DNA from 4 places in the Lysinibacillus sp. Bpr_S20 genome. Region 3 is predicted to be linked to each of the others. Evidence: riboswitches for the same ligand, from Rfam matches in the RefSeq annotation. Region 3 holds a riboswitch; each other region holds the start of a gene.

The links. A riboswitch is a leader RNA that binds a small molecule or an ion and turns the genes downstream of it on or off. The one in region 3 is predicted to bind lysine.
Positions count from the first base shown of each region.
Region 1: it holds a riboswitch for lysine, as region 3 does, so the genes downstream of both, MWJ95_RS19650 (cysteine hydrolase family protein) here and MWJ95_RS24135 (amino acid permease) in region 3, are expected to answer to the same signal.
Region 2: it holds a riboswitch for lysine, as region 3 does, so the genes downstream of both, MWJ95_RS11985 (aspartate kinase) here and MWJ95_RS24135 (amino acid permease) in region 3, are expected to answer to the same signal.
Region 4: it holds a riboswitch for lysine, as region 3 does, so the genes downstream of both, MWJ95_RS18935 (transporter substrate-binding domain-containing protein) here and MWJ95_RS24135 (amino acid permease) in region 3, are expected to answer to the same signal.

Region 1 covers NZ_JALNLQ010000010.1:5,720-13,890, reverse strand. The annotation lists gene MWJ95_RS19670 (polysaccharide deacetylase family protein) at 1-429, shown strand, start outside; partial or broken gene MWJ95_RS19665 (alpha/beta fold hydrolase) at 942-1,839, opposite strand; gene MWJ95_RS19660 (helix-turn-helix transcriptional regulator) at 2,094-2,306, shown strand; gene MWJ95_RS19655 (hypothetical protein) at 2,308-2,706, shown strand; lysine riboswitch at 3,110-3,294, shown strand; gene MWJ95_RS19650 (cysteine hydrolase family protein) at 3,448-4,164, shown strand; gene MWJ95_RS19645 (APC family permease) at 4,178-5,521, shown strand; gene MWJ95_RS19640 (hypothetical protein) at 5,919-6,347, shown strand; gene MWJ95_RS19635 (hypothetical protein) at 6,554-6,913, shown strand; gene MWJ95_RS19630 (IS30 family transposase) at 7,065-8,000, shown strand; gene MWJ95_RS19625 (hypothetical protein) at 8,042-8,171, shown strand, end outside.
Region 2 covers NZ_JALNLQ010000004.1:212,988-221,158, forward strand. The annotation lists gene MWJ95_RS11970 (amino acid permease) at 1-444, shown strand, start outside; gene trxA (thioredoxin) at 569-880, shown strand; gene uvrC (excinuclease ABC subunit UvrC) at 1,156-2,943, shown strand; lysine riboswitch at 3,176-3,355, shown strand; gene MWJ95_RS11985 (aspartate kinase) at 3,695-4,921, shown strand; gene MWJ95_RS11990 (methyl-accepting chemotaxis protein) at 5,108-6,367, shown strand; gene MWJ95_RS11995 (YslB family protein) at 6,418-6,852, opposite strand; gene MWJ95_RS12000 (succinate dehydrogenase cytochrome b558 subunit) at 7,125-7,733, shown strand; gene sdhA (succinate dehydrogenase flavoprotein subunit) at 7,801-8,171, shown strand, end outside.
Region 3 covers NZ_JALNLQ010000022.1:544-8,714, forward strand. The annotation lists gene MWJ95_RS24115 (ABC transporter permease) at 1-531, opposite strand, end outside; gene MWJ95_RS24120 (ABC transporter ATP-binding protein) at 524-1,447, opposite strand; gene MWJ95_RS24125 (sensor histidine kinase) at 1,585-2,520, opposite strand; gene MWJ95_RS24130 (response regulator transcription factor) at 2,526-3,218, opposite strand; gene MWJ95_RS24135 (amino acid permease) at 3,447-4,907, opposite strand; lysine riboswitch at 4,994-5,170, opposite strand; gene MWJ95_RS24140 (CynX/NimT family MFS transporter) at 5,347-6,555, shown strand; gene MWJ95_RS24145 (nitric oxide synthase oxygenase) at 6,693-7,742, opposite strand.
Region 4 covers NZ_JALNLQ010000009.1:47,642-55,812, forward strand. The annotation lists gene MWJ95_RS18925 (2-oxoglutarate dehydrogenase E1 component) at 167-2,989, shown strand; gene odhB (2-oxoglutarate dehydrogenase complex dihydrolipoyllysine-residue succinyltransferase) at 3,081-4,316, shown strand; lysine riboswitch at 5,319-5,505, shown strand; gene MWJ95_RS18935 (transporter substrate-binding domain-containing protein) at 5,622-6,488, shown strand; gene MWJ95_RS18940 (amino acid ABC transporter permease) at 6,625-7,350, shown strand; gene MWJ95_RS18945 (amino acid ABC transporter ATP-binding protein) at 7,363-8,094, shown strand.

The sequences.
Region 1 (8,171 bases), on a different contig from region 3:
AGAAGAATTGCAGAAGAAGGACATCAAATTGGGAATCATACCTATTCGCATAATCGGATGATTTTCAAAACACCCTCTTATTACAAAGATGAAATAGAAAAGACAGATCAATTGATTCGAAATACAGGTTACGAAGGTGAAATTGATGTTCGGCCACCTAATGGGAAAAAGCTGATAGGGTTGCCGTATTATCTAAATAAAAATAAAAGAGAAACGATAACTTGGAACCTTGAACCAGATACTTTTTACACAACGGTTTCTGACAAAGTAAAATATGTGACTGAGAATATTGAACCTGGTTCGATTATCTTACTGCATCCAATGTATGATAAAACGGGCAAAGCGCTCCAAACAATTGAAGGTATACTACAGGAACTTTCAAATAAGGGTTATAAATTTGTCACTGTTAATGAACTTCAAGATTTATAGTAAAAAAAGAGTTAATTTCCTATCTTCGTTGGATTAACTCTTTTTTTGTTACTGCCGTTTTCTGCTTTAAATGGATGCATCCTTCTCCCAGGAAATTTCTCTTCTTCATCCGGTTAGTTGTCTTTATGTTTTACAGAAACAATCTTTGAGAAAACAGCCTTTATTTTCAACAAGCCGGATTTTACAGGCATTTATCCCTCACCTACCAATCCATTTTGAAGGGACCCTTAGAAGTTAGAAACGATTATTTTATTAGGTAGCTTGTTAAAAATGAGTTCAGTACGGCACTGTACGCATATTTGTATTTGTGCGCCTGACTTGTATATTCAGAACCTTGAAGACAGACGAAGAGGTTAGCCAAGAGCAAGGGTGTCCATGACGACACGGAAGCTGAAGGAACTGGAGGCTTTTCTGTATATGTAATAAGTTCCTGTTCGGTTTATAGAGCATTCCTTACTCAATTGAATGAAGGGGATTCCCTAACTTTTATTTGGAAACGTTTAATTTATATATTATATATGCTTGAGTGTCTTGGTAGTCTCTTTAACAAAATCCATAAATACTTTCTCTTCTTCAACAAATGGATAGTGATTCGATTGTTCAAAGATAGTTAATTCAGACGTAGGAATAAGGTCAACAATTTCGTAACTAAATTCAACCGGACATTGCGCGTCATATTTCCCTCCAAATACATATGTATCTATATGAATTGTCGGTAGTTCTTTACGCAAATCTAATGACTTTACTGCAACTTTTCTAAAGTAATCTAGTGTGCGACCAACAGTACGTCCACTAGTCGGTATTGTCAGAGCATGTTTTAATTTTTCTTTGCTGGTAAATGACATAAGTGCCCATTCAAAATCTAGTTCTTTTCGTTTTTCCTGAGGCGTTTTGCTGTTATTTAAACTTTCCATAATTTCGATAATACGACTGAAATTTTTATTTTCAGGACAGTAAATGCTATTTGGATGACTTGCGTAAGCTTTACTTGCTGCACTGCAACCACAGATACATTTTGTTAGAGATTGTTGTTTTAATACAGCATATTGCAAGGCGAGCATGCCACCTGTTGAATGACCTGCAAAAGCCCATTTAGGAATATGTAAAGCTTCACGAATTGCTTCTAAATCTAAAATAATTTCTTCTAAATTCATTTGCTCATCTGCTTCAACTACAGCTGAATTACCTGCTCCCCGGACATTAATTAAAAAGACTTGGTAATACTCTGTGAACGGATTAGCAAACCAATATTAAAAAGACTTGGTAATACTCTGTGAACGGATTAGCAAACCAATTGCCTTTTTCATTAAAAGCCATGTAAAAATGTGTAATGGCAAGTGGCTCGCCGCTTCCCTTTACAAAATATTCGAAAGTTCCTCTTGGTGTTTCAATTAATTTTTGTTCCCACATCTTTAACACATCCTATTTATCAAAAGTTTGAATTTTCTAACAAATACTATTATACTCTTTTGGATTGCTCAATAGGAGAATTAATATTCCAAGAGCGTTGTTTGGTAGCCTTCCAAAAAAATGTTATTCAATAATATGGACCGATTGCTGCACAATATTGAGGAAACTCAAAATGTAATGTTGACATTACATTTTAGATTTTTTAATATTATATTATGTAATGTATACATTACATTTTAGGAAGGATGTAATTCATGAAGCATGGGGTGCGAAATTCAGTCAAAGAATTTAGGAAAGAAAAAGGCTTAACACAGGACCAATTAGCTGAAGGTATCTCTGTTACAAGACAAACGATTATAGCGATTGAAAAACAACGATATGAACCATCTATTGGTACTGCTATTAAATTAGCAACTGTTTTAGAATGCCCACTTGAAAAATTATTTTGGATTGAAGGAGAAGAATAAAATGAATGTATCGTATCGAACAAACTTTATTTTGCGTATAGGGATTCCATTGTATTTGTTTATTAGCTATTTCTTCATTTCACATTCTAAGTTAACATTGATCATTGCTATTTTAGCAACAATTCACCTGATTACATTTGGTCTTGACGTTCATAGAAAAGGGAAATGGAATAAAATCAATCTTCAGCATGACCAACGTACGCGAGATAATGCCTTATTTGCAGGAAATCTCATATATTGGTTTACCATTCTCGTTTTACTTTTAGGCACGTTATTAATACAAAATTCTATGATTTCCATTACGTATCCGAAGTTGGTTGGGTATCTTATCTTAATTAGTTTGCTCTTAAAATGGATAATACGAGATTACTTAAATAATCGAGTAGAATCTGAGGATTAAGAATGAACAGAAGGTGGTTGTGCGGCTGCTGAGACCTTTTATTACTGTTTAATATATGAATAAAACTGAATATAATTTTAGAGGTGCCTTACTTATAGCTGGTAATATAAGTAAGGCATTTTTTGTGTATTAATAGACTACTTAATTAGAAGCTTGTTTTTCTGAGAAGTTTTTTACTATGTGTTAGATGATTTTTTCTATAGGACAAAATTTTAAAAAAATTGCATGGGGGTATACCTCTCTCTTCATTATTGTAAATAGTTATTGTTTAAAGTGTTTGATGGTCATTTTTTTGTGGTTGTGTGCAGTAAGTCTTATAAAATATAGTAGATTATAAAGTTGACATATAAAAAATGGAATAATATAATTATTTCAAATATTTAAATAAGCCTCACTTTTCTGATAGTGAGGTAGAGGCGCGGCAATTAACAGTACCTAATGGAGTCCGAGAAGATGAGGAAGTTAGATAGAAGGAAGTGTCGCCGAAGTATGTGATGAGTTCTCGCCATCATATACTGGGTCTGTAGCGAATAGTTGCAGGACTGTCTTCGTAAACATACGTGTTTATGAAGTTGTGCTATCTCTGTTTAGACAAACGGTGGGAAGTTTAAATGGTCGATTCATTTTAGTTTCTAGAAATGAGTAGGTCATTTTTGTGTTAGACAGATTCTTTTTGCACGAAGAGTCTGTTTTTTATTTGTCTTTACATTTTGGAATTTGAGGTATTTTGGAGGGGATATTATGGAGAATACATCAACATTATATTATGAATTTTTACCGACTGACGGTCAAAAAATAAACGTGAACCCAGATAAAACAGCATTACTAATAGTAGACATGCAACATCAGTTTATTAGCCGAGACGGATTAGACGCGCAGATTGCAAGAGAAAAGGGCATGTTTGATCAGTGGGAATACTTTTTTGATCGTATCGACAATTTAACGATCCCGAACAATAAAAAGCTTTTAGATTTTTTCCGTACTAATAAATTAGAAGTAACATTTGGTCGCATTGCTTGCCATCATAAAGATGGACGAGATCGTTCTCCTGTACAACGCCGGCCAGGATGGAACAATATTTTATTGCCAATCGGTGACCCAGGAGCGGAGATGGTGGATGAATTAAAGCCTCTTGATGACGAAATTGTTGTAAATAAAACGACAGATAGCGTATTAAGTGGTACGAATTATGAATTTTTACTGCGTAATATGGGCATTGAAACAGTAGTTTGTACAGGTGTTGTCACAGATCAATGTGTTGCTTCAACAGTTCGAAGCTTAGCTGACGCAGGCTTTGAAGTTATTTTAGTTGAAGATGCATGTACAGCTGCAACGCAACAGCTTCATGATGCTGAAATTATGATTATGAATCAAATTTATTGCCAAGTGATGAGTACAGATGAAGTAATTGAGTTAGTAACGGAAGAACTATCAAAACGCGAACCTACGAAAGTGTGAGAGGAAATGGTCTATGAGTCAAACACCAAATGATCATACACCACAGTTAAAGCGTGTTTTAACATTAAAAGATTTAGTCATTTATGGTATTGCTTTTATGACACCGATTGCGCCAGCTTATATTTATGGCTTTGCAGCAGAGTCTACAGGTGGGATGTTGCCATTAGCCTACTTGATTGCGATGGTTGCAATGATGTTTTCTGCATATAGTTACGGTCGAATGGCTGCTGTTTTTCCAAATGGGGGGTCAACATATACATATACCCAACGTGCCATCAATCCGCATTTAGGTTTTTTTGCAGGTTGGGCAATGTTTATGGATTATGTCTTAGTGCCACTCATTGTATTCATGGTAGGTGCTTCCTATGCGAATGCATTAATGCCATCTGTTCCGTATTGGGTATGGGTGTTATTAATTGCAGGTATTATAACTACTGTCAATATTCTAGGTATTGGCATCGCAGCAAAAACAAATCAAATCCTCGTTATGTTTATGGGAATTGTAGTCGTTATTTTTGTGATTTTATGTGTAAAGGCAATTGTCGGTGGGGAAAGTGATACGTCGCTCTTTACTGTTGTGCCGTTTTTCAACGATGAAAAATTCGTTATGTCTGCAATTATTTCTGGTGCAGCAATGGCCTGCTTCTCATTTTTAGGGTTCGATTCGATTACAACACTTTCAGAAGAGGCAGTTAATCCAAAAGAGGATATTTGGAAGGCAGCTATTTTAGCTTGTTTAATCGGAGGACTTATTTTTATTGTGCAAGCTTACGTAGCTCAGCTCGTATGGCCTGATGTTACAAACTTTAGTTCAGCTGATACGGCTTTATTTGATGTAGCGGAAAAAGCAGGTGGTGCAATTCTTGCAACTCTTTATACGGTTGCGATTATTGTATCGACAGTGACAGCTGGTTTAACAGGACAAGCCAGTGCATCTCGTTTAATGTTTAGTATGGGGCGTGATGAGGTACTTTCGAAAAAGTATTTCACACATTTACATCCAAAATATCAAACACCAGTATACAATATTTTATTGTTGTGTGTGATTAGTGTTTTAGGAGCGCTGTTTTTATCAATAAATTTTGTAGCAGAATTAATGAACTTTGGAGGCCTGACAGGATTTATGTTTGTCAATTTGTCAGTGATTGTGTATTACTTCTTCCGTAAAAAAGAAATGAAAATAATTCGATACTTATTAATTCCAGGACTAGGATTTGGTATTTGTTTCTACTTATTTATTAATTTATCACCGATGACATTGAAGGTAGGCTTTATCTGGCTTGCAATTGGTTTTATCTATGTTTTCATTACGACGAAAGGCTTCAAAAAGAAACCACCAACTTTTACGGATTTATAAAATACCGAAAGAGCTTAGCGTAAATTTCTAAGATAAGTCAGTTATTTAACGTTGGTAATTTTTATCGATGTTAGGTAGCTGATTTATTTTAATACAGGAATTCCTTATAAATATTCAGGATAATATAGCTGGTACTGTATATCGAAGGATTTGAGGCGGATGAGATAGCCAAAAAATAATCCATAAGAAGTTAAAGATATAATAAAAACATTTGGGCTCGACAGGGCGTTAGCTGAAGTAAAAAACTGTTTGAAGATAATTCTTCGCTTGAATAGATAAATATGATGTCAATCGGGCGCATTATAATAAGGAATGCGTCTATTTGTATTTAAGGGCCATTTTATGGCAGAAGGATTTTATCTCCTTCTTAGAATGATATCGGGATGAGGGGATTGAATTGCGGAAGATTGTTAGTTTATGTTTACTATTGTTTTTGGTATCCTGCCAATCCGTACAAGTAAATGATAGTTCGCATATTACTGAAGAGGAAGTTGTTAGGGTGTTACAAGAGAATGGTGTTAAACTAGTGGGAGCTGAATCTTCAAGAGAAAACATCTTTGGTTCGAAATTAAAAGATGTGAATCCTGGTGCATATAAGTTAAGTGAAAAACAGCTTTTTATTTATGAATTTGCAACAGAAAACGACCGCGAGAAGGGTACAAAGGAGTTTGCTGAAAAGACTGCGACAATGAATTTGGTGTCTTTCAGTATGTTTAAAAAGAGAAATATACTGATTTTTTATTTACATGGACAAAATTTAAATTCAGAAAGTATACCATTTGAGAAAGAAATAAAAGGAGCACTCGACAGCATTAGTGAAGGATAAAAGGACAGAATGCTAACGTCTTTCTGTTAAAGGGCGCAATTCTTGAATTGAAATTGTGCCTTTTTCAGTAATAGGGTCATATTATTGAAAACAATAAGATATGTTCAAACGACGCTTTGGGTGCTTTTTTTATTCAACTAACGGCGCAGGATAGTTTAACAATTTATGTGGATTTTTATGGTAAAATATTTAGTGAGGTGGGGGATTTGCTCAAAGAAGAAAGAAAATTTATAAATAGTTTATCTATAAGAACTAAATTTGTTTCTTTAGGCGTAATCATAACTCTTTTGAGTATTTTTGTTGTGGATTTTTCCTTTAAATTTTTCTTGATTTGTTATTTGCTTGGAGTATTTTTAATCTTTATCAGTGATCTCATTGGTATAGAGAAGTTTAATAAAAACGCAATAGGAGAGATAACTTCAAGTTTTGGATTTGTATTGATTATGTTAGGGGTATTTGCACCCCTAGGAATTAATCCCAACTTTCATTATGGCATGATAATAGGGCCTTTTTTTATGTTAATTGGAACAACACTAAAGAGGCTAGCGAAGAAAAAAGGTTCTTAAACTAAACCAGCTAATAGATTGTCAATAAAAATCTTTTAAATTGACGGATTGTAATATTAAGTGCAACACCCAGAAGTCAATATAAAGGAAGCCCATAACGACCTCGTGTAGAATGTAGTTACCACACAAACATTCAAACGGAGGAATCGTTATGAGCTATACCCATCTTACCATATCAGAACGTGTAAAAATAGAAACATACCTAGAACTTGATTATCCGATTCGTAAAATAGCGAAACTCTTAAATCGTCAACCTTCTACGATTTCCAGAGAAATAAAACGCCACGCCGGTAGTACGGCTGACGAAGCGCAGGTACGTTACCACCAAAATAAATCTAACTGTAGTGCCAAGTCAAAATGTACACCCGAAGTAAAAGAAGCTGTTCAAGAAAAGTTGTGGGATACTTGGTCGCCTGAACAAATTGTCGGCCGCTTGTATCAAGGACAGCTAAGTTTTAAAACCATCTATCGCTGGATTTACGAGGGTTTTTTAGAAGTGCCTATAACCGTTCTCCGTCAAAAAGGAAAGCGCCAAAAGCCCCGCGAAACAAGAGGAAGATTTAACATTGGTACCCCAATTTCTAAACGCCCAAAAGAAGTACGTAAACGTGAAACCTTTGGACATTGGGAGTTAGATACAGTTGTATCTGGACGTGGGAAAGCAAAAGGTTGTGTAGCAACATTTATTGAGCGAATGACACGATGGTATGTTGGCTTTTTGATACCAGATCGCTCAGCTCAATCAATGGAAAGAGCAGTACGTCTACTTCATACTAAATTACCAAAAGGCGCTATAAAAACAGCCCCAACAGACCGAGGTAAAGAATTTAGCTGCTATAAAGTGTTAGAAAAAGACTTGAAAAATGATGTTTATTTTGCAGATGCCTATTCTTCTTGGCAACGTGGAAGTAACGAAAATGGAAATGGATTACTTCGCGAGTCCTTCCCTAAGCAAACCAATTTCGAAAAAGTATCACCAGAAGAACTAACAGAATCATTAAACTATATCAATAACCGACCAAGAAAATGTCTTGGTTGGAAAACTGCAAACGAGGCTTTTAATGAGCAATTGTTGCACTTAATTTGACAAATCATCAAATAAAAACGTGACGGAAAGTGGTTGATTATATGAATGTGAATTCTATTGCATCACCTCAACAATCATCATTCTATTCCAAAAATATTAGTGTGAAATCGGAAGAGAAATCAGTATTTCCCCTTAGTGAAACGGTAGAGAATATGGAGCAAAAAGATTCTT
Region 2 (8,171 bases), on a different contig from region 3:
TCATCCCGCGTTTTGTATACACAAGCTGTGGACGGTCGTGTTCCTAAAATCTTTGCCCATTTATCGAAAAGAAAAGTTCCGGTATATGCCATATTAATGTGTACTTTAGCTTTATATATGGCCGTAATATTTTCTTTATTTGCAGGAAGTAAAACCTTTGATTTCCTAATGGGCTCACTTGGTTATACCGTGTTATTTATTTGGTTAATTATCGCGATTGCGCATCTGAAATCGCGTAAAAAACAGCCGGAAAAAACAAGTACCTATGCAGTAAAATGGTACCCTTATACGACTTGGATAGCTATTATTGCGTTAAGTGCCATACTGATTGGGATAATTTTTACAACATCTATTATCGTAACAGGTATTACACTAGCCATTTATCTCTTTATTACGTTAACTTATGTCTATAAAGGTCGTTCTCAAGAAAATGAAGCTAAATAATAAAACAACTTGTTGCCTTTTTCGACCTTATTTTTCATAAATTTTGCATACTAGGCAGATTGTTCGCTCAACAGAATTTATCCATGCTATACTACAAGCATAGTAAGTTTAAGGAGGATTTCAAATGGCAATTGTACATGCAACAGATGCAACTTTCCAAGACGATATTAAAGAAGGGTTAGTACTAGTTGACTTTTGGGCAGCTTGGTGCGGACCTTGTAAAATGATTGGACCAGTTCTTGAAGAAATGGATGCTGCTGGTAGCGCAGCTAAAATTGTAAAAGTAGATGTAGATAACAACCAAGGTACTGCAGCGCAATACCAAATTATGTCTATTCCATCATTACTATTATTTAAAGATGGTGAATTAGTAGACAAAACTGTTGGTTTCCAACCAAAAGAAGCGTTAGAAGCATTTATCGCAAAACATGCTTAACTTCTTTCAATAGAAGTCTCCCACCTCTACATATGGTGAGATGAATGCGAATTTAAGTTACTTTTCAGGGGTCCAAAAACTCGCTGAAAGAAGTTAAAGCCTCCGGCGGATGTCACAGAATCGGAAAGGAGTGCTTTGTTTAGCATAAAGCCGATTCCGGACGCAATTATGCCGAGGCATAATTGATTCTGTAAGAAAAAAAGAGTCAAGCCATCAATATGATGTGCTTGGCTTTTTTTCGTTATATAATAAAAGAAAAAGGAGGCAGGTAGGCGATGAATGATTTAATGAAACGAAAGCTTGAAATTTTACCAGATCAGCCTGGCTGCTATTTGATGAAAGATCGACAAGGAACAATTATTTATGTCGGGAAAGCAAAAGTGCTGAAAAATCGAGTACGCTCTTATTTTACGGGTACGCATGAAGGGAAAACACAGAGACTTGTAGGCGAAATTGAAGATTTTGAGTACATTGTGACATCCTCCAATATTGAAGCTTTAATTTTAGAGCTTAATCTAATAAAACTACATGATCCGAAGTACAATATTATGCTGACGGATGATAAAACGTATCCGTATTTAAAAATTACAAATGAAAAACACCCACGACTTATTACAACACGAAAAGTGAAAAAGGATAAGGCAAAATATTTTGGCCCGTATCCAAACGCGTATGCAGCAAGTGAGACGAAAAAGTTGCTAGATCGTTTATATCCTCTACGAAAATGTGTACAACTTCCTTCAAAGGTTTGTTTGTATTATCACATGGGGCAATGTCTAGCTCCTTGTGTGAAAGAGATTGATGTTGAAACTTACAACGATATGATTGAGGATATGACAAAATTTTTAAATGGTGGGGTTGAGGAAGTTAAAAAAGAGCTAGAGGTAAAAATGCTAGCGGCCGCGGAAAACTTAGAGTTTGAGCGTGCAAAGGAATTTCGTGATCAAATTGCATATATCGATACGGTCATGCAAAAGCAAAAAATCGTATCAAGTGATACAACTAACCGCGATGTATTTGGCTATGCAGTCGAGAAGGGCTGGATGTGTGTTCAAGTTTTCTTTGTCCGTCAAGGAAAGCTCATTGAGCGAGATGTCTCGATTTTCCCGATTTATCAAGAGGCAGAAGAGGAGTTTTTAACGTTCGTTGGACGATTTTATGACAAGCTTGAGCACATTAAGCCTAAAGAAATCTTTATCCCACAATCTATTGATGCGGAGATTTTAACGGAACTATTAGAAGTGAAAGTACTGACACCAAAACGTGGGCAAAAAAAAGAGCTAGTTGAATTAGCAACAAAAAATGCTGAAATTGCTGTAGCAGCGAAGTTCCAGCTTATTGAACGTCAGGAAGAACGGACAATAGGAGCATGTGAGGCGCTCGGTGAAGCTATGGGTATTTCTGCGCCTTTACGGATTGAAGCTTTCGATAACAGTCATATGCATGGGACAGATGCTGTTTCTGCAATGGTTGTATTTATTGATGGAAAACCTGCTAAGAAGGAGTATCGAAAATATAAAACACGCACAGCTGCCAAGCACGATGATTATGGGGCAATGCAGGAAGTTATCCGTCGTCGTTACACACGCGTATTAAAGGAAGGTCTACCTTTACCAGATTTAGTACTAATTGATGGTGGGAAGGGGCAAATGGAGGTCGCGCGTGAAGTATTAGAAGATGAGCTCGGTCTTGTCATTCCAATTGCCGGATTAGCAAAAGATGACAAGCATAATACGTCACAGCTCCTTTTTGGTGATCCACCTGAAGTAATTGCGTTAAAGCGCACAAGCGATGGATTCTATTTACTACAACGAATTCAGGATGAAGTACACCGCTTTGCGATCACCTTCTTACGACAGCAACACGAAAAGCATGCTATACAGTCTGTCCTTGATCAGATAGAGGGCGTTGGTCCAAAGCGAAAACAGCAATTGCTCAAGCATTTTGGCTCTGTCAAAAAAATACGTGAGGCAAGCATACAGGCATTAGAAGAAGCAGGGATACCTACTAATCTAGCTAACAATATCTATGCTTACTTTCATTCAGCAGATAGTTCTTTGTAGCAAAAATGAAGCTGTAGCTACAAAGAATTACTGAAATAAAGCAAAGCGATAGTGTCAATTACGCGAAGGAAAAAATTTCAATAAGAGACATTGTCAAAGGATTAGACATATGCTAAGGTTGTATATAACATTGATTTAGCAATGTTATATACAACACCTTAGTTTTTTAGTTACTTCTATATATAAAATGGGAATTTTTCCACTAAGGTTCAATTAAATACGTTCACTATTTAGTGATGATAGAGGTGCAAGGTTCAAGAGTAGTGCATTAGAGGACGGACAAGTCCATTGAAAATGTATAAAAGGGGAGCTTGCCGAAGTAGAGCATCGTTGTTTCCGATGCTGTGCTGGTTTTACATTTAAGAGATGTAAGACTGTCGATTCTAAACCGTTTCGGAGGGCTATCACACATGCGCAAGTTACTTTTATTGTACATGTTATAAGCAGCTTTCACGTTATGTGAGGGTTGCTTTTTTTAGTTTTCTAGAGACAACTTTTCGTACTGTTAAGGAATGATGCCGGAAGATTTCCCTTATTATCAAGGCACTATATTGGGCTTATAGAAGTAGCGTCAATGCCAAAGATCCATACTAAAATCTGTTCTTGATAATAAGGGACGGAAGTATTAGGAACTGAGAAATGTGAGTGCTCATGATGCTTTGCTTTTACAGTGCTATTTTTGTGAAGATCCGCAAAGGTCTAGCTACTTTAAACGCAATGAAATGATGGATGACAAAGGAGAATGATACAGATGGTGAGAATTGTGATGAAATTTGGAGGTGCGGCATTCGCTTCAACAGAGCACATTCAAAATGTTGTGAAAAAGGCGATTGCAGAAAAGGAAAAAGGTTTCGATGTTGTCGTTGTTACGTCAACAATGAGGAGTGTGGCTGAAGAAATAGCGAAAATGGTCCGTAATCTATCGGACAATGCTTCTAAACGTGAACTAGACGCACTATTTTCAACAAGCGCTCAATTGGCAAGTTCGTTAGTGGCACTTGCTTTGCAGGAAGAAGGATATAATGCAGTGTCATTAACAGGCTGGCAGGCTGGTATTCAAACCGATGCTCTGTATGGTCATGCACGTATTGATGAGATTGATGTTAGTCGACTAGAAGAGCATTTTGCACAGGGACAAATCGTCATCGTAGCTGGGGAACAGGGGATCGATAATTTACGGAATATTACGACGCTTGGTAAAGGTGGAGCGGAAACGGCGGCTATAGCGATAGCAGCAAAATTGAAGGCAGAGCGCGTAGATATTTACACGAATGTGGACGGAGTCTATACTGCTGATCCAAGTCATGTCGCTGGGGCGCAAAAGTTAAAAGAAATTTCCTATGATGAGATGCTGGAGCTTTCAAACTTAGGGTCACAAATTATGCACCCACGAGCTGTAGAGTTAGCAAAGAAGTTTCAAATCCCAGTTATCATTCGGGCGAGCGAGAGAGATACAGTAGGTACTTTATTGAAGGAGGAAGTTGAAATGGAGAAAAATTTAATGGTACGTGGTGTTGCCTATGAGTCAGACGTTATTCGCTTAACGGTTGGTTATGATGCTTATTCCAATGCTTCGTTAGCAGATATGTTCACAAAACTTGCTGAAAATCACATAAATGTTGATATAATCGTACAAGCAATAATTGATGGCTTAAAGCCGACTGTATCATTTACGATTTTGAAAGAGGAGTTTGCAGAAGCTTTACGTGTCCTAGAAGATAGCAAATTATCGCTAGGGTTCAGTTTTGCTGATTTTGAAATCGGTTTGGCAAAAGTCTCTATTATTGGTTCGGGGATGGCATCTAATCCAGGGGTGGCTGCGCGCATGTTTGATCGTCTACGTCGAGAAAATATCCCTGTAAAAATGGTAAGTACATCGGAAATAAAAGTGTCTGTAGTTGTACCCCAGGACGACATGATTCGTGCAGCAAATGCATTACATGATGAATTTAACCTCTTTCAGGAGATGCTTTTGTAGCGAATTTCAACCAATGTTTTATGTACCGAAAGCCCCACCACTATGGCGTTTTACATAATATTGAAGAGGGTGTGTCAGTAAATGGCACATTCTTTTTTTGTTCACATCAAATTTACTATTTTATGCAATTCTATTGTTATATAATAAAATGTGACATGTTTTACCAAGGGGAAGGTGGGAGTTTGTATGGTATTATTCGGTTTATTTCAAAAGTCAGTGGATGAAAGCGTTGAAACAAACAATGATTTAGAAATACAAATATTAAAAAAGCGAATTCTAGAATTGGAACTTGAACAGGAAAGTATTGATGTGAAAAATGCGATTTTAGACTTTGTTCTAGCACATATGGAGTTAATTAATTTTCAAACGGCTTTAAAGGTTCAGAATGTTTCAATGAGTGTAGGGGAAATTTCAGCAATGAGTGAAGAAATGTCGTCAAATACAGAAGAGATGCTTTCGTCTGAGCAAAATGTAAATGCAAACATTCAAGAAATAAAACAGCATTCGTTATTACTTGTAGAAGAAATGGAATCGTCCATTACTAAAGGTGAAATGGTTCAGGAGTTGCTGACTAAAGGAACTCATTCAACAGAGCAGTTGTATGATGAAATGACCAAAATGGATGATATCGGTAAAAGTGTAACTGGGATTGCTGATCAAACACAACTTCTATCGTTAAATGCATCTATTGAAGCCGCACGTGCTGGTGAACATGGTAAGGGCTTTAATGTTGTCGCGATGGAGGTAGGAAAGTTAGCAAGCAGCTCGAAAGGTTCATTGCATGAAATGACGAAGATTAGGTCAGTCATTGATAAGAAACTACATAATACAATAACCAATATCAAACAAGTCGAACATTATTTAACTGACTTTTTAAGTATTATGAAGGACAATATTGCTAACTTGACTGTCACAAGTCAAAATATTGAGGAAGCTGCAGATGGCATCCATCAAATAACAGCCGCATCAGAAGAAAATGTAATTGCTGTAGGCCGATTAGCGGAAACAACGACGGAATTATTACATACTAGTGATTTCTCAGAAATCATACAAAATCAAGTATCTGAAATGTTAAGAGCTATTGCACCAACAATCCGAAAGCCTTCAGAGCAAACGGTAGTTAGCCAATTGGCAGCAAGGTTAATGGATCATGCTAGCTTTTTACGTAATGCTATTCAAAAGGCTGGTCATAAAGAAACAATAAAAACGCATCATCAGTGTCTATTTGGGAAATGGTATTATGGTCATTTTGAGGAATTTCAACATTTACCGGAATATCGGCATATAGAGCAACCTCATGAATTAGTACACATGGCCGCACAAAAATTAGTGAATGAACTATCAATCATTAACTTAGAGGAAATGATTCAACACTCGTTAAATATTTTAGAAGCATTTATTTCGTTAATAGATGTGCTTTTAAAAGAAAGACATGCACAACTATGAATAGAAAAAAGGATTGTCATCCACGATTTGGAATGACAATCCTTTTTGTTTTATTCTGCGGGAACGGTGTTCATGATTCGTTCTTTGACGTCCCATTTTACTGTAAACATAACGTTTTGGTGCTTTTCACGTTTTTCATCATAGCATTCTGTTAAATAACCTTTTGCTTGCTGGATTTGTTCAGCTATAAATCCTGCTTCAAGTCTAAAACTACGAAGACCGATTTGTAACAGGTCTGGATCATTTGTTAGCTGGAATATACGTCCATCCTTCGATTCTTTGATGAGCTCTAAATTACCCCAACAGGCATCTGCGAAAAATGCGATAAGCTCTTCTTGATTTTTACAAGGGAACTTCCGAGCAAGGTCTTTTCCTGCCCAATAAAGGACATCTCCTTCATGCTTACCAAGAATGGAAGATAAAATATAATCGCGAATTATCTCATAGCCAAATGCTGAGATTGTAGGAGATGAAGTGTTTAACATTGAAATCCTTCTTTCTTAGAATTTTCTTGAAATTTGACACTGATAAAGTAAAGATAGATTTTTCGAGAAAAAACGACGCGTCATGTACTAGAATGTTACTTTAATAAGGAATATGAAAAACTCTAAGTTGCCTTGACGCTCGTAGATCTTGAGAGTACAATAAACATGTCATAATATTGTACCATGATGAAATACACAGTCAATGAAGTATCAGTTACAAAATGATGACTTCTTTTGTTGTGCTATTTTAAGTACTAAGGGGGGTAACAGTCTTGTCGAAAGATCGAGAGTTTTTATGGCGTCGCTTACATTCTCTACTTGGTATCATTCCAGTAGGTCTGTTTTTAACGATGCACCTGTTAATTAACTTTACAGCAACAGGCGGAGCAGAAAATTATAACGCAGCTACCGCAAATATGGAAAAGATTCCATTCCTTATCCTAGTTGAATGGATTGTCATCTATATTCCATTAATGTTCCACGCATTCTATGGTGTCTACATTGCATTCACTGCTACACCAAATACAGGACGTTTCAGCACATACCGTAACTGGATGTACTCATTACAACGTTTCACAGGTGTATTCCTAGTGATCTTCATTGCATGGCATATTTTCCAAACTCGTATTCAAAAAGCACTTGGTACAGAAGTTGATTACGACATGATGGCGAATATTGTTTCTAATCCATTCATGCTTGGATTCTACATTGTTGGTATTATATCAGCAACTTTCCACTTATCAAACGGTTTATGGGCATTCCTAGTAAGCTGGGGTATTACACAATCTCCTCAGTCTCAAAAGATTGCTACTTATGTAACAAACATTATTTTCGTAATTCTAAGTGTAGTTGGTGTGGCTGCTATTTTAGCTTTCGTTTAATGTAATAGAAGCTACTATAGAGCACATGACAATCATTGCAATTTTTTAAGAGGAGTGAGAAATAATCATGGCGAAAAGCAAAATAATTGTTGTCGGCGGCGGTCTAGCTGGTCTGATGGCAACGATTAAAGCAGCTGAAGTTGGTACTGAAGTTGATTTATTCTCATTAGTTCCTGTAAAACGCTCACACTCTGTATGTGCGCAGGGCGGAATTAATGGTGCAGTAAATACTAAAGGTGAAGGGGATTCTCCTTGGATCCACTTTGACGATACAGTATACGGTGGGGACTTCTTAGCGAACCAACCACCAGTTAAGGGTATGTGTGATGCAGCCCCTGGTATTATTCATTTAATGGACCGTATGGGTGTAATGTTCAACCGTACTCCAGAAGGTCTTCTTGATTTCCGTCGTTTTGGTGGTACATTACACCACCGTAC
Region 3 (8,171 bases):
CGGAATAGAGTATTTTTTCATACCAAAATACAATGGTATTAATGCGATGCATGATGATGAAACTGCATTCATAATCACAGCGGGAATTCGTTGTATTATGAAAGAAAGCGTTAATGTATCCGGAAGCAATTGGAAACTCTCACTAACAGTACAAAAAACTGCTGTTACAAAAATAGTCGATAAAATAATTGCACAAAAAGTAAAAAGAACAACAATGGCTAGCTTTGAAGCAATTAATTTTTTTCTACTTAATGGATACATAAATGCTACAGTGATGGTTCTATATTTGAATTCTCCAATAATGAATTTAGCGATTAACACACTAGCAAAAATAATAAATACTGCTCTTACACCTGAATCTATAAAGCCAAATGCCGCCTGATAATTTCTGAGATCTTGATCCCCTTCTACTTTAGTAATAAAGATAAGCAGAAATATAACACCTAGTATTATAAAATTTGCTAAAACGGCTTTTTTTATATATGAACCAATATGGTATTTTTTCATTTCTAGCCGCATTAAATTAAGCACTAGCTACACCTCCATTGATTAACTTCAAGAAATAATCCTCTAATGAGCTTGTTTTTTTGCTAATGCCCTCAATTTCAATATCATGCTCAATCAATGTTTTAGATAGCACCTTTTGGGAAGCCGTTGATTCATAAATTCGAATACAATAATCATCCATTAGTTTGAAGTTAGTAATGTTCAATTTACTTTCTATAATAAAGGCAGCCATTTTCGCATCATTAACAATCACTTCAATATAATCTGCTTGACTACGGTTGACAGCGTCCATTGATACTTCCTTAATTAATCTTCCATCTTTAATAACCCCAACTGTATCTGCCAATTGTTCAATTTCACCCAAAATGTGACTAGAGATAATAATCGTAATTCCATACTCTTTACAAAGCATCTTAAATAGCTCTCGAAGCTCTTTAATGCCAACTGGGTCTAGTCCATTAATCGGTTCGTCTAAAATAAGTAATTCCGGCTTCGTAATAATTGCACGTGCAATACCCAATCGTTGTTTCATTCCAAGAGAAAAGTCTTTCACACGCTTATTCTCTGTATTTGTTAACTTTACTAAATCTAGAACATGGGTTATCTCTTTCTTGTCATAATAGCCCATATATTCGCAATGTAATTCTAATGTTTCCTTTGCTGTTAAATCTTCATAAAAAATCGGGTATTCGATAATCGTTCCCATCCTTTTTAGCACATCGTATGAGCGGTCCATTAATTTTTCACCAAAGATTTCAATATCTCCACTCGTTGGCTTCGTAAGGTTTGTTAACATTTTCATGACTGTCGTTTTTCCGGCACCATTAGGACCTAAAAACCCGTAAATCTCTCCCTTTTTCACATGCATAGTCACAGCAGAAACGACTTCTTTTCCCTCAAACACCTTTGTAAGCTGATTTGTTTTCACAATATATGTCATGTAGATCTCTCCCTTAAATTTAGCTATCCTTATTATAAAAAATGAAGCTCTCTAATTTATTACTTGATTCTTACAAATTTCTTAAGTGCAGAAGAAAAGCTTGTAAAGCCATAAAATTGCTCTACAAGCGCGGCTGCTCAGTATGTCATTCGTTTTAAAGAAACTGTAAAAATAGTCTTCTCATATGGGATACTAGAAAGCTGGATAGAGCCCTCCATTAATTCTACAAGACGTTTTGTAATCGTTAAGCCAAGACCGCTCCCTTGAAAGGATTTATTTCTAGAATCCTCAAGCGTATACAATCTTTCAAAAACATTATCAATATGATATTCGTCAATCCCCTTACCACGATCCCAAACATCAATAAAAATAGTAGTATCATCATTTCTTACCGTGAGCCCAATGATGTTTCCTGCAGCACCGTAGGCAATAGCATTTGACAATAAATTATTCAGTACCCTATCTAACGCTTCTTCATTACCAAGGGCATACATGGACATTTCTGGTATTTCTATATCAATCTCTAATCCCATAGACGTGACCATATCGTAAAATGATAAAATATTTTTTCGGCAAATTTCACCTACATTAATTTTCGTCATTGGATAATCTGTATCTCCTGCCTCCAATTTTGCCAGGTCAAAAAATGTATGAATTATTTTTAATACTTCCAATGTTTTAGAATGAACACCAATGAGTAACCTTTGCCGCTCTTCATCACTAAGTGACTGATTAAGCTGCAGCATTTCCGAATAACCTAGTACAACTGTTAAAGGCGTTTTAAGATCATGCGAAATATTGGCCAGCATTTTTTTCATGGAGCTTTCCATTTTTCGATGTGTTGCCCGCACTTTTTGATTGTGATCTAACAACGCATTCATCACAATAAGTAGCTGCTGCAATTCCTGATTGACCGTCGACACTAAAATCTTTTCGTTCGATTGTTCATCAATGATTACTTGCAGTTTTTGATGCATGTATTGAATCGTAGCGTCCTGTTGCCTTTTTGCTCTCACCTGAAAAATAATAATTCCTACGAGTAACACCATTATCAGTAATAAAAATATAATCATAGCGTTTACCCTTCAAATTTATAGCCGATGCCCCAAAGCGTTTTAATATATTGCGGATTGGATGGATCGTCTTCAATTTTTTCACGTAATCTTCTTATATGTACATTAATAATGTTTTCATCCCCATAGTAAGCATCATTCCAAATCAATTGATAAATCTGCTGCTTTGTAAAAACACGATTACGATTTGTTACAAATAATTTTAAGATGGCAAATTCCTTCGACGTTAGCTTTAGCATTTGTCCATTCTTCTCTACCGAAAAATTAACAAGGTCAATCAATAAGTTGTCTACCTCTACTATATCTTTCTTATCCTCTTCTTGATTGGCGTATTTTGTAGCTCTTCTAATTGCGGCTTTGACACGCGCCGAAAATTCCAGCATCGAAAATGGCTTGGCAATATAATCATCTGCCCCCAACCCTAGGCCTAACGCTTTATCGACATCACTATCCTTAGCTGACATAATGATAATCGGAAGTGATGCTTGCTCTCGTACAATCTTTAAAACTTCTAATCCATTAAGTTTCGGTATCATAATATCCAAAATTACTAAATCGAAGGGATTGTTTAAACAATTTTGTAGTGCTTCTTCTCCATTTACGGCAGAGGTAACAAGGAACCCCTCCATCGTTAAATAGCTTTCTACCATTTCACGAATGGCTTGGTCATCTTCTACTAATAAAATATGCTTTTGCACCTTCACGCACCTCTTTCCAACATATCTATTGATTGCCATTTATACAACAGTCTACCACATCCGGACTTACCACCAAAAGTAGGCAAAAATTTTGGAAACTAGAAACCCTCCGTTTAAATCTGAATAAATAAATTTTATCTATACAAATTTCTGAGGTTTCTATATTTCATACCTAAAAAAACTGTCCTGCGAGCATTTTTATAACTCACAGGACAGCTTTTTTATTAATTATTCGACTTTTAAATCACATTGCTCTAGTGGAATCATTTTTGTTCTATGCTTAATTTTATAGCTAAGCCATAACAGCAAGAACAGTGGAATACCGATATACGAGACAAGGACTCCGTACCAGTCTATTGTATTACCCATAAAGGCATTGTAGTTTTGTCCAATAACAACAATCATACAAACCGTAAAGGCAAACAGCGGACCGAATGGAAATAGCTTTGCTTTATACGGCAACAATTTCGGATCTAAGCCCTGTACATCGAACGCTCGACGGAAACGGTAATGGCTAAATGCTATTCCTAGCCAGGCAATAAAGCCAGACATCCCGGAAGCATTTAGAAGCCACATATAGACCACACCATCACCAAAGAATGAAGCTAAAAATGCTAGGCAGCCTACTGCTAAAGTCGCCAATAATGCATAAATTGGAATACCTCGACGACTTAGTTTAGTGAAAAATTTCGGTGCATGTCCATCTACCGCTAATTGCCAAAGCATACGTGACGATGCATAAAGCCCTGAATTCCCTGCTGATAGCATCGCTGTTAGAATGATAGCATTCATCAATGAAGCAGCAAAGGCAATTCCTAAACGGTCGAACACCAGTGTAAATGGTGACACAGCAATATCTTCAGATAACAAACGTGCGTCTGTAAATGGAATCAGCATGCCAATTGCACCAATCGCTAAAATATAAAATAAAAGAATGCGCCAGAAAACCGACTTAACTGCTTTCGGAATATTTTTTCCAGGGTCATCTGTCTCGCCTGCTGTTATTCCAAGTAGCTCTGTTCCTTGGAACGAGAATCCCGCAGCTAAGAAAATACCAAATGTAGCAAGGAAGCCACCGTGGAATGGTCCATCACTGATAAAGAAATTCGTAAAGCCTACAGGAGCTTTTCCTCCTAAAATACCAAAAATCATTAAGAAACTAATGATTATAAAGATAATGACAGTTACAACCTTTATCATGGAAAACCAATATTCACTTTCACCATAGCTTTTTACCGATAATAGATTAAACGTTAAAACGACCGCAATAAATAAAACAGTCCAAAGTGCTGATGAGCTATCTGGGAACCAATATTTCATAATTAATGACACAGCAGAAATCTCTGCCGCAATTGTTATTGCCCAGTTGTACCAGTAGTTCCAACCAAGTGCAAAGCCTAGAGCTGGGTCTACAAATTTGGTAGCATACGTACTAAATGAACCCGATGATGGCATATAGGCTGCCATTTCTCCTAAGCTCGTCATTAAAAAATACACCATGATACCGATTAATGCGTAGGCGAGTAGTGCACCTCCAGGACCTGCTTGCGCAATGGCACCTCCACTAGCTAAAAACAATCCTGTACCGATTGTACCGCCTAATGAAATCATTGTAATATGACGGCTTTTTAATTCTTTTTTCAACTTCGGCGCTTTATGACCGAGCTGATTGACTTTTATCTCACTCACGTTATAGCTTCCTTCCTTTTATAAGAGGCAAAAAAATGCCATCACATGAACATTACTGTGATGGCTAAGTAAATCCTCTGTTCTTTCAAAATGATAGCTCAACACGTTGTTCAAACGTGACAGTTCTGTTCCTTTCGGAGACAGCCCCAGCATGAGGTTTTCAAGTCCCCTCACACTTCGGCAGTATTTCCTTTCAACTAATATCTCTAATGCTTGTCATTTCCATTAGCATACTCTTAAATACCGCGACCTCTACCTCACTATAAACATGAGGTATATAAATATTAAATTTATGATGGGTTTTAGTTTAACATACGACCTATGCCATTTCAATAACTCGAACAATGTTCGGTATTTTGTGAATTTTCCACTATTTTGATTAGTGTGATAAAGTAGTATAGTAATTCAATCAAAATTGTTCTAACAGGGGGGGATTTACTTGACTACACATGAACATACCGATACTTATTCAAGCAGGAAAATTAACTGGAAAGGTACAACCTTATTACTAGTTATCGGCGTAATTTGTATTGCTTCGACATTACGGATGCCGCTAACAGTGGTTGGACCTATTATTTCCTTTATCCGTGAAGATCTCGGCATATCTAATATACTAGCGGGCTTTCTAACAACGATCCCACTACTAGCATTTGCAATCATTTCTCCATTCGCACCAATTGTCGCACGTAAATTGGGGCTAGAAATAACATTATTTTTATCAACTATTCTTTTAGCGTTAGGAATTGTACTACGCTCCCTTGGCACAACTAGTTTACTCATAGTCGGTACTATGTTAATCGGCATAGCCATTTCATTCGGTAATGTACTAATTCCGGGATTACTTAAATTAAAGTTTCCCTATCACGTAGGTTTACTTATGGCATTTTTCACAATGTCGATGAATTTAACAGCTGGACTCGGTGCTGGCATTAGCTATCCTGTTGCCAGTTCATCACTTGGCTGGCAAGGAGCGCTGGCAATCGCACTTGTTCTTGTCGTGTTAACCATTTTAATTTGGATTCCGCAGTTGAAATTTAATAAGCCTGAACCGACTGTTAAAACAACGAAAGAACGTACACCATTATGGAAATCTCCTGTTACTTGGGCAGTAACGGGCGCTATGGGGTTTCAATCATTATTATTCTACACAACCGCCGCTTGGATTCCTGAAATATATATATCACAAGGATTAGCTGCAGATCGTGCAGGGTGGATGTTTTCCATCATGCAATTTTCACAAGTCCCAATGGCTTTAGTGGTGCCTATTATCGCTAGTAAAATGACATCTCAACGACCTCTCGTATTAATGTTTACTGTATTTTACTTAGTTGGCTTTATCGGAGTAGTGATGGAATGGAAGAGCCTCGCTGTACTGTGGATGGTGCTACTAGGCTTAGCTGGAGGGGCTTCATTCGCTTTAGCAATGATGTTCTTTACACTACGTACCCGTACAGCTTTTGAGGCAGCTGATTTATCAGGGTTTGCCCAATCATTAGGGTATTTATTAGCCGCAATCGGTCCAATCTTATTTGGTTATTTGCATGATTTATTCGGCGGCTGGAATACCGCGGGTTGGTTATTTGTCATCGTAGTATTAATACTCTTCATATGTTCATTTAGAGCTTCTAAAAATGAATATGTGAATTAATATCCGCCGGAGGCTTTAACTTCTTTCAGCGGGTGCTCGGATATCCTCTGAAAGAAGTTAAAAAGCACTAGTTTTAAACAAACCAGTGCTTTTTTTTATTTGCGAAAGACAACATTCAGTATATAAATAAAACAGTTCTATTCATACATTGGTTTCTGATAAAAATAGTTCGGTGTATTATAAACATTAACATAAGGCTTATGGAAAATATGCGTTGTAGCTGGTGAAAGAGGTGGGATCAACCACGTCCAATTGCCTGTAACTTTACGATCTATTGCTGCTTCTGTTTCCTCGAACAATTTAAATTGCTGTGCAGCTGTATGATGATCTACAATGCTGACACCGTCCTCTTTAAAGGAATGTAGAACTGCAATATTCAGCTCAACTAATGCACGATCACGCCATAGAGAAGCCTGTCTAGTTGTATCGAGATTGAAAATTTCTGCAATAGCAGGAAGCATATTATAACGTTCTTGATCCGCTAAATTACGTGCCCCAATTTCTGTACCCATATACCAACCATTAAATGGGGCGGCCTCAAAATCAATACTTGCCATTTGGAAGCGCATGCTTGAAATAATCGGCACTGCATACCATTTCAATCCTAACTTCTCTATTTGAGGAGATCCTGGATGACGAATTGGTACCTCGAGTATATATTCATCAGGAATTATAAACACCTGTGGCTCCTTTCCATCCACCTGTACAATAAGCGGAAGGATATCAAAGGCTGTTCTTTCACCTTGCCAGCCAAGTGATTCACATACTTTTGTAAAGTCAACTGAATGCGGATCACCAACGATCCCAGACTCCGTTTCATAGCCAGCATAACGAATTAGCTGATGATTCCATATACGAACTCGCCCTGGTGCAAAAACCGTTATTGTTGGGCGAATTTTCCCACCATTAGTTGCATACTTAATATGCTCAAGCAAAGCAGTGAAGATACCCTCTTCATTTGAAATATCACGGGCATCTACAACATGTAGCGATTGCCAAAACAATCGACCAATACACTTATTACTATTGCGCCAAGCCACTCGTGCACCAAAGATTAATTCTTCTGTTGTCGGTATATATTCGCCTGCTGTTTTAATTTGCTGTAATTTATTTTCTAGCCATGTTTTCGACTTATTTTGTTCTACTTGATAAAGTTCTAAAAACTGCTGTACTTCATGTAAATTCATATCGAATTCCTCCATCTACCCTCATATTAGAGGAATAGAACTATATTCACCACGAAAATATCTGCTAGAAAACATACATCTTTTATATATGAAATACTTTGTTCAATATTTAATATCATCTCTTTTATTTTTCTAAATTTATTTATGGATTAGGGTTCCCATTTTGAGTAGACATTATAAAAATTAGAGGAAATTACAGAGGAAAAACTATTGAGCATGGTTTTTTAATGAATTATATCTTGGCATAATTGCGTCCGGAATTGTCCTTTCGCTTAGCCTGTATTGAGGATCGACACGATGTCGTTGATTTTGGTAATGCCGTAGGACGTGGCATTTTACTGTTACAATCAATTAGCCGTTACCGCATGGATATGATGATTTTAGGCTAACACCCTACATGAAATCCCTTCCGATTCCGTGACATCCGTC
Region 4 (8,171 bases), on a different contig from region 3:
AGAGTTGTATTTTTTGTGAAGAGTAGTAAGATTGAGATGGAAAAAACGTTCTTTAAATATTGGATAAGATGTCAAACATCCTTTAAAAGAACGAAGAAATATTATATAATTAATTGTATTTTAATTAATGGAACTGCCGAAAGGCAAAATTTGGAGGTCATTTTTCATGTCGAACAACGTTACAACTGTAAGTTCTCCATGGTCAGCTTTCTCTGGTCCTAACCTAGGATATGTGATGGAGCAATACGACTTATTCTTACAGTCTCCTGAAGAAGTAGAACCGGAGTTAGTATTATTATTCCAACAATTTGGTGCACCAGTAGTAGTAGAAGGTGAAGTAGCTGTAGCTAGTAATGCAGCAGCTCCTGCTGGCGATTACAAGAAAGTGTTAGCAGCTGTGAAATTAGCAGATGCAATCCGTTCAAACGGTCATTTAGCGGCAGATATTTATCCTTTGAAAAACCGTGAACTACAAACAGCTCAAATTGAAGAAAGCGCGTTCAACCTAAGCGCTGCAGATTTAGCTGAAATTCCTGCAGCTGTCTTCTTCAAAGATGTGCCAGCAAACGTGAAAAATGGTAAAGATGCAATCGATTACTTAAAATCTGTTTATACAGGTAAAGTAGCGTTTGAATATAATCACGTAGGAACTACAGAAGAACGTGATTGGATTCAAGCACAAATTGAAACAGGTTCATTTAAACAATCATTAACTTCTAATGAGAAAAAAGCTTTATTAGACCGTTTAACTCGTGTTGAAAACTTCGAGAAGTTTATTCATAAAACTTTTGTAGGTCAAAAACGTTTCTCTGGTGAAGGTTTAGATACTCAAATCGTTCTATTTGATGAAATTTTGAAAACAGTTGAAGCAAATAACGTGGAAAAAGTACGTATTGGTATGGCTCACCGTGGTCGTTTAAACGTGTTAACACACATTTTAAATAAACCATACGATATGATGTTCTCTGACTTTGCACATGTATCTAATGATTTATTTATCCCAGAAGACGGCCGCCTTGAAATTACAAAAGGCTGGACTGGTGATGTTAAGTACCATATGGGTGCTTCATATATGCGTGAATCTGGTATGAATGTAAAGCTAGCTTACAACCCATCTCACTTAGAAGTAGGGAATCCTGTTGTTTTAGGTACTGCACGTGCAGCACAAGATGACACTTCTAAACCAGGGCAAGCTATTCATGACCGCACAAAAGGATTAGGTATTCTTGTGCATGGTGACGCTGCATTCCCAGGTCAAGGGATCGTAACAGAAGTATTAAACTTTGCAAAAACTGAGGGGTTCACTACTGGTGGTACAATCCACATCATTGCTAACAACATGATTGGATTTACAACTGAATTACAAGACTCTCGCTCTTCTGTTTACTCTTCTGACCCTGCAAAAGGTTATGAAGTACCAGTTGTGCATGTAAATGCAGATAGCCCTGAGTCTGTAGCTTTAGTAGGACGCTTTGCAGCTAACTACCGTCAAAAATTCGGTAAAGATATCATCGTTGACCTTATCGGTTACCGTCGTCATGGTCATAATGAAACGGATGATCCAACTGTAACAAACCCTGAAACATATAAATTAGTTTCTAAACATGAACCAGTTCGCGCTTTATACGGTGCTCAATTAGCAGCTGAAGGCGTAGTTTCTGCTGAAGAAGTAGCAGCTTTAGATAAAGCTATTTATGCAGAGATGCAAGCAGCTTATGATCATGTGAAAGAAATGGCAGACAAAGATGAGCATAAGCATCCAGAAATGCCTGAAGAATTAAAAGTAGAATTCCCACAAATTGATACAGCAGTTGGTGCGGAACGTCTAGAAAAAATTAATGAAGAGCTTTTAGTGTTTGAAGAAAACTTCGAACCACAGAAAAAACTTGGTAAAATTTTAGAAAAACGCCGTGATGCATTTGCTTCTGCAAAAATCGACTGGGGTCATGCAGAAACTTTAGCATATGCAACGATTATTCAAGATGGCACTCCAGTACGTTTTACAGGTCAAGATGCACAACGTGGTACGTTCTCTCAACGTCACTTAGTGTTACATGACAAAAACAATGGTAAGTTATTCACACCACTTCACCATATTTCAGGTGCAAATGCATCATTTACAGTACACAACTCTCCACTTACAGAAGCTGGGGTAGTAGGCTTTGAATATGGTTACAATTTAGAAAATGATCATGTGCTATCAGTTTGGGAAGCTCAATTTGGTGACTTTGCTAACATGGCACAAGTTATGTTCGATAACTTTATTTCAGGTGCACGTGCTAAATGGGGTCAAAAATCTGGTTTAGTTATTCTTTTACCACATGGCTATGAAGGTCAAGGACCAGAACACTCTTCAAGCCGTATGGAACGTTACTTACAAATGTCAGCTGAAAATAACTGGTTCGTAGCGAACTGCTCAAACGCAGGTAACTACTACCACTTATTACGTCGTCAAGCAGCATTATTAGGAACTGAAGGTGTTCGTCCACTTGTAGTGGTTTCACCTAAGTACTTACTTCGTCACCCATTAGCTGCAGCGAACGCTGAACAATTGGCAAATGGCTCATTCCAAGAAGTAATTGAGCAACCAGGTCTAGGTTCGAAACCAGAAGCTGTAGAACGTATTGTATTAGGTACAGGTAAAGTAATGATCGACATTGCAGACCGCATTAAAGACGGTGAAGGCTTCGATCACTTACACATTATTCGTGTAGAACAACTTTACCCATTCCCAAAAGAGCAAGTTGCTGATATCATTGCTAAGTATCCTAATGTAAAAGAAATCGTTTGGGTACAAGAAGAACCTAAAAACCAAGGTTCTTGGAATTATGCATTAGAAACATTACACGAACTTTCAGAAGGTAAAAAACTACGTTATGTAGGTCGACCTGCAATGAGTTCGACTTCTGAAGGTGATGCAGATTCTCATAAAGCAGCTCAAGCAGCACTTGTAGAAGAAGCAGTTGCTGAGCCTTTAAAAGTTAAATAATCACATATTAATTAATGAGAGCCGGGCTACTTGCTAAGGCGGTAGCCCTTCTAATGTGCACAATGCACGTTTATTAAAGGAGGAAATGAAAGTGGCTGAAATTAAAGTCCCTGAATTAGCAGAATCGATTACAGAAGGTAGTATCGCACAGTGGGTAAAAAAAGTGGGCGATCGCGTTGAAAAAGGTGAATTCATCGTTGAACTTGAAACAGATAAAGTAAACGCTGAAATCATTTCTGAAGAAGCGGGAGTTTTAACTCAAATTTTAGCTGAAGAAGGCGATACTGTACTAGTAGGTCAAGTAATCGCAGTTGTAGAAGCTGGCGAAGGCGCAGCACCTGCTCCGGCAGCTCCAGTTGAGGCAGCACCAGTTCCAGCAGCACCACAAGCGGCACCTGCACCTGTTGCAGCAGCACCAGTTGTAGAAGAAACTACTGGTGAGCGTGTAATCGCATCTCCAGCAGCTCGTAAACTTGCTCGTGAAAAAGGTATTGACCTTGCTGCTGTATCTCCAGTAGATCCACAAGGCCGCGTTCGTGTACAAGACGTAGCAGCTCATGGTACAGCTCCAGTTGCAGCACCACAAGCAGCTCCAGCAGCACCGAAAGCAGTTGCAGCAGTTGATGAATCACGTGTGACAGTTGAAAAAATGAGCCGTCGCCGTCAAACAATTGCAAAACGCTTACTTGAAGTAAAACAATCTACAGCAATGTTAACAACATTTAACGAAGTAGATATGACAAACGTAATGGCTTTACGTTCTCGTAAAAAAGACCAATTCTTCGAGTCAACTGGCTCAAAACTTGGTTTCATGTCATTCTTCACAAAAGCTGTAGTTGCAGCACTTAAAAAATACCCATATGTTAACGCACAAATCGTGGGTGATGAAATTCACTTAAACAACTTCTTTGATATCGGTGTAGCTGTATCAACAGAAGAAGGTTTAGTAGTACCAGTTGTACGTGATGCTGACCGTAAAAACTTTGCAGAAATTGAAGATTCAATTGCAGACCTAGCGAAAAAAGCACGCGATAAAAAATTAGGTTTAGCAGATCTTTCAGGTGGCTCATTCACAATTACAAATGGTGGGGTATTCGGTTCATTAATGTCTACACCTATCATGAATGGTACACAAGCTGCTATCCTTGGTATGCACACTATCAAAAAACGTCCAGTTGAAGTGAATGGTGAAGTAGAAATTCGCCCAATGATGTACTTAGCACTTTCTTATGACCACCGTATTATCGATGGTAAAGATTCTGTAGGCTTCCTTAAAACTGTTAAAGAATTACTTGAAAACCCAGAAGATTTATTATTAAATTCTTAATTCCTGGGCTTATAAAAACCTTGCGAACATTGTTTCGCAGGGTTTTTTATCTTTTTATGGATCAATTTATAAAGAAGTGATGGATAAAAGAACCGAAGCGACGGAAACAGCACTTAGAACGAAGGAAAGAAGAGTCAAAGTGACGGATAAAACAATCGAAGCGACGGAAAGATTGACCGGAACGACGGAACGGACACAAAGCGACGGAAACAGCAGCAAGAACGACGGAAAAAAGAGTTAAAGCGACGGATAGAACAGCCGAAGCGACGGAAAGATTGGCCGGAACGACGAACAGGCACGAAGCGATGAAAAGAAAAGTCAAAGCGACGGATAAAACAGCCGAAGTGACGGAAAGATTGGCCGGAACGACGGAACTGATACGAAGCGACGGAAACAGCAGTAAGAACGACGGAAAGAAGAGCCAAAGCGATGGATAAAACAGCCGAAGCGACGGAAAGATTGGCCGGAACGAGGAACTGATACGAAGCAACGGAAACAGCACTTAGAACGACGGAAAGAAGAGTCAAAGTGACGGATAAAACAATCGAAGCGACGGAAAGATTGACCGGAACGATGGAACGGACACAAAGCGACAGAAACAGCAGCAAGAACGACGGAAAAAAGAGTTAAAGCGACGGATAGAACAGCCGAAGCGACGGAAAGATTGGCCGGAACGACGAACAGGCACGAAGCGACGGAAAGATTGATCGGAACGACGGAAAGAAAAGTCAAAGCGACGGATAAAACAGCCGAAGTGACGGAAAGATTGGCCGGAACGACTTGAACAGGCACGAAGCGACGACATACGCTTTTATTGAAATCTCATGGCTAAGCGGAGTCATCATTTTCAACATTGTAAGAGTGTATATTTGGCTATAAAATAGATAAAAAACCCTAATATTGTAATTAGTCTGAAAAGTAATAAAATTATCTTGACGAATAAGTTACTTTTATAGTAGTATCTTAATATCAATTAAATAAACAAACCTCACATTTATCCTATTGTGAGGTAGAGGCGCGGTATTTATTAGTTCATTGTTGAGTACAAGCAAGCGAAGACGCAATGAAGAAGGAACTATCGCCGAAGTATAAAAGGAGCTCGTACTTTTATGCTGGGTCTGCAGTGAATAAGTGCAGGACTGTCCTAGTGAATTATTTTCCAGGTTTACTAGGTTGTGCTATCTCGGAATGATGGAATTATAGTGAGGATTTGGGCAACTGTTAAAAAAAGTAAGACCTAAGTTCAGTACTTAGGTCTTTTTTTGTACAGTTGTCTTATTTTTTTATAGAAAAGGGGAATATTTGATGAAAAGAAAATTGTTAGTATTTATGTTGGCCGTAATGACCGCAATTTTGCTCGCAGCTTGTGGTACGAGTGACAAGAAGGATACGACATCATCTAGTAAAGGCACTGCAAGTACTGATACAAAAGAGGGTGGCGTTCAATTCCGTATTGGGATGGAAGCAGGTTATGCTCCGTTTAACTGGACGCAGCAAGATGATGCAAATGGCGCAGTAAAAATTGCCGATAATGCAGAATATGCAGGTGGCTATGATGTACAAATGGCCAAAAAAATAGCGGAGGGCTTAGGAAAAGAATTAGTGATCGTAAAATTAGAATGGGATGGTTTAGTACCAGCTCTACAATCAAATAAAATCGATGCAATCATTGCTGGTATGTCACCTACCGATAAGCGTAAGCAAACAATCGACTTCACAGAAAACTACTATACATCTGATTTTGTCATGGTTATTAAAAAAGGAAGCAAATATGAAAAAGCAACATCCATCCAAGATTTCTCTGGAGCTAAAATCACATCACAATTAAATACTTCTAACTACACAGTTATTGATCAAATCAAAGGTGTAAAAAAACAAACTGCAATGGATAACTTCCCAGCTATGCGTGTAGCTTTAGAAGCTGGAAAAATTGACGGCTATGTAGCAGAACGTCCAGAAGGTATTTCGGCTGCTGCTGCAAATGATAAATTTACGTATGTAAAGTTTGAAAAAGGCTTCAAGACAGATATTTCAAATACATCAATCGCAGTTGGTGTACGCAAAGGTGATGCAGATCTTGAAAAAATCAATGACATCTTAAAAGGTATTTCAGAAGATGAGCGCCAAAAAATTATGGAAGAAGCCATTAACCAACAACCAGCAGCTCAATAACATAAACTTACATGCACGGGCTATTTGCTAGTCCGTGCAATCACAAAATCTCTCAAAATATTTAATAATGTCTTAGCTAAAAGTTTCATAAGATACTGTAACAAACAAGCAACACGACGTGGTTAGGAGGAACATCATGAGTCTTGAATGGATTATTTCTATTGTTGAGAACAACTGGCAAATGTTTTTACGAGGTACTTATTATACATTACTTATTTCAATTAGTAGTACAATTATTGGTGCACTTATCGGATTTTTCATTGGAATTATGCATACCATCAAAGTTCGTAAAAAGGGTGTAAAATTTTATTGCTTAAAACTCATTAATTTTATACTTACTTGCTATGTCGAATTCTTCCGTGGTACACCAATGATTGTACAAGCAATGGTTGTATTTTTCGGATTAGATATAGCATTTGGTATTGATATGCATTTTATTACAGCAGGTATTTTAGTGGTTTCACTCAATACGGGTGCTTATATGGCAGAAATCGTGCGTGGCGGTATTGTTTCCATTGATCAAGGGCAGTACGAGGCTGCATCGGCCATTGGTATGAATCATGTTCAAATCATGCTACATGTTGTTTTACCACAAGTTGCCCGAAATATATTGCCGGCAACAGGTAACCAATTAATTATGAACATTAAAGATACAGCCGTTTTAAACGTTATTGGAGTTACAGAATTATTTTTCCAAACAAAGTCAATTGCAGGGAATAACTTTCGTTATTTTGAATCCTTCTTTATAGCTTGTGTTCTTTATTTCATCATGACATTCACAGCATCAAGAATTTTACTGTATATTGAAAAACGACTGGATGGACCAGATGCCTATCAAAAAGAACAGAGAGAAGCAATATAGGGGGACGAGTAAATGACAGTTATTAAAATAGAGCACTTAAGTAAATCATTTGGTCGTAACGAAGTGTTAAAGGATGTAAATTTTCAAGTAGAAAAAGGCGAGGTTGTGTGCTTGATCGGTTCTTCAGGATCTGGTAAATCAACATTATTACGCTGCATTAATTTACTGGAAACCCCAAGTGGCGGCCAAATTATATATAAAGGTGAAAACATTTTAGATGAAAAGCATAATATCCAGGAATATCGTACACATTTAGGTATGGTATTTCAACAATTTAACTTATTCAACAATCATAATGTGCTTAAAAATTGCACAGTTGGTCAAATGAAAGTTTTAAAGCGTTCGAAGGTTGAAGCAGAGGAAGTTGCTTTAAAATATTTGCAAATTGTAGGTATGGATCAATACGTTAGTGCAAAGCCACGACAACTTTCTGGTGGTCAAAAACAGCGGGTAGCGATTGCGCGAGCATTGTCCATGAGCCCGGAAGTCATGCTGTTTGATGAACCGACGTCAGCCCTTGATCCAGAAATGGTAGGTGAAGTGTTGAAAGTAATGCGTCAGCTAGCTGATGCCGGGAATACAATGTTAATTGTTACACATGAAATGGAATTTGCTAAAGAAGTAGCAGATCGTGTCGTCTTTATGGATAAAGGTGTTATTGTAGAGGAAGGGTCACCTGCACAGGTTTTAATCAACCCTCAACATGAACGGACAAAAGAATTTTTAAAACGAACATTAAAATAACTTGCAACTAGCAATCAAAAAAAGTGAGTCCAAATTAATGGGCTCACTTATTTTCTAGAATTCCATTCTGCGTATAA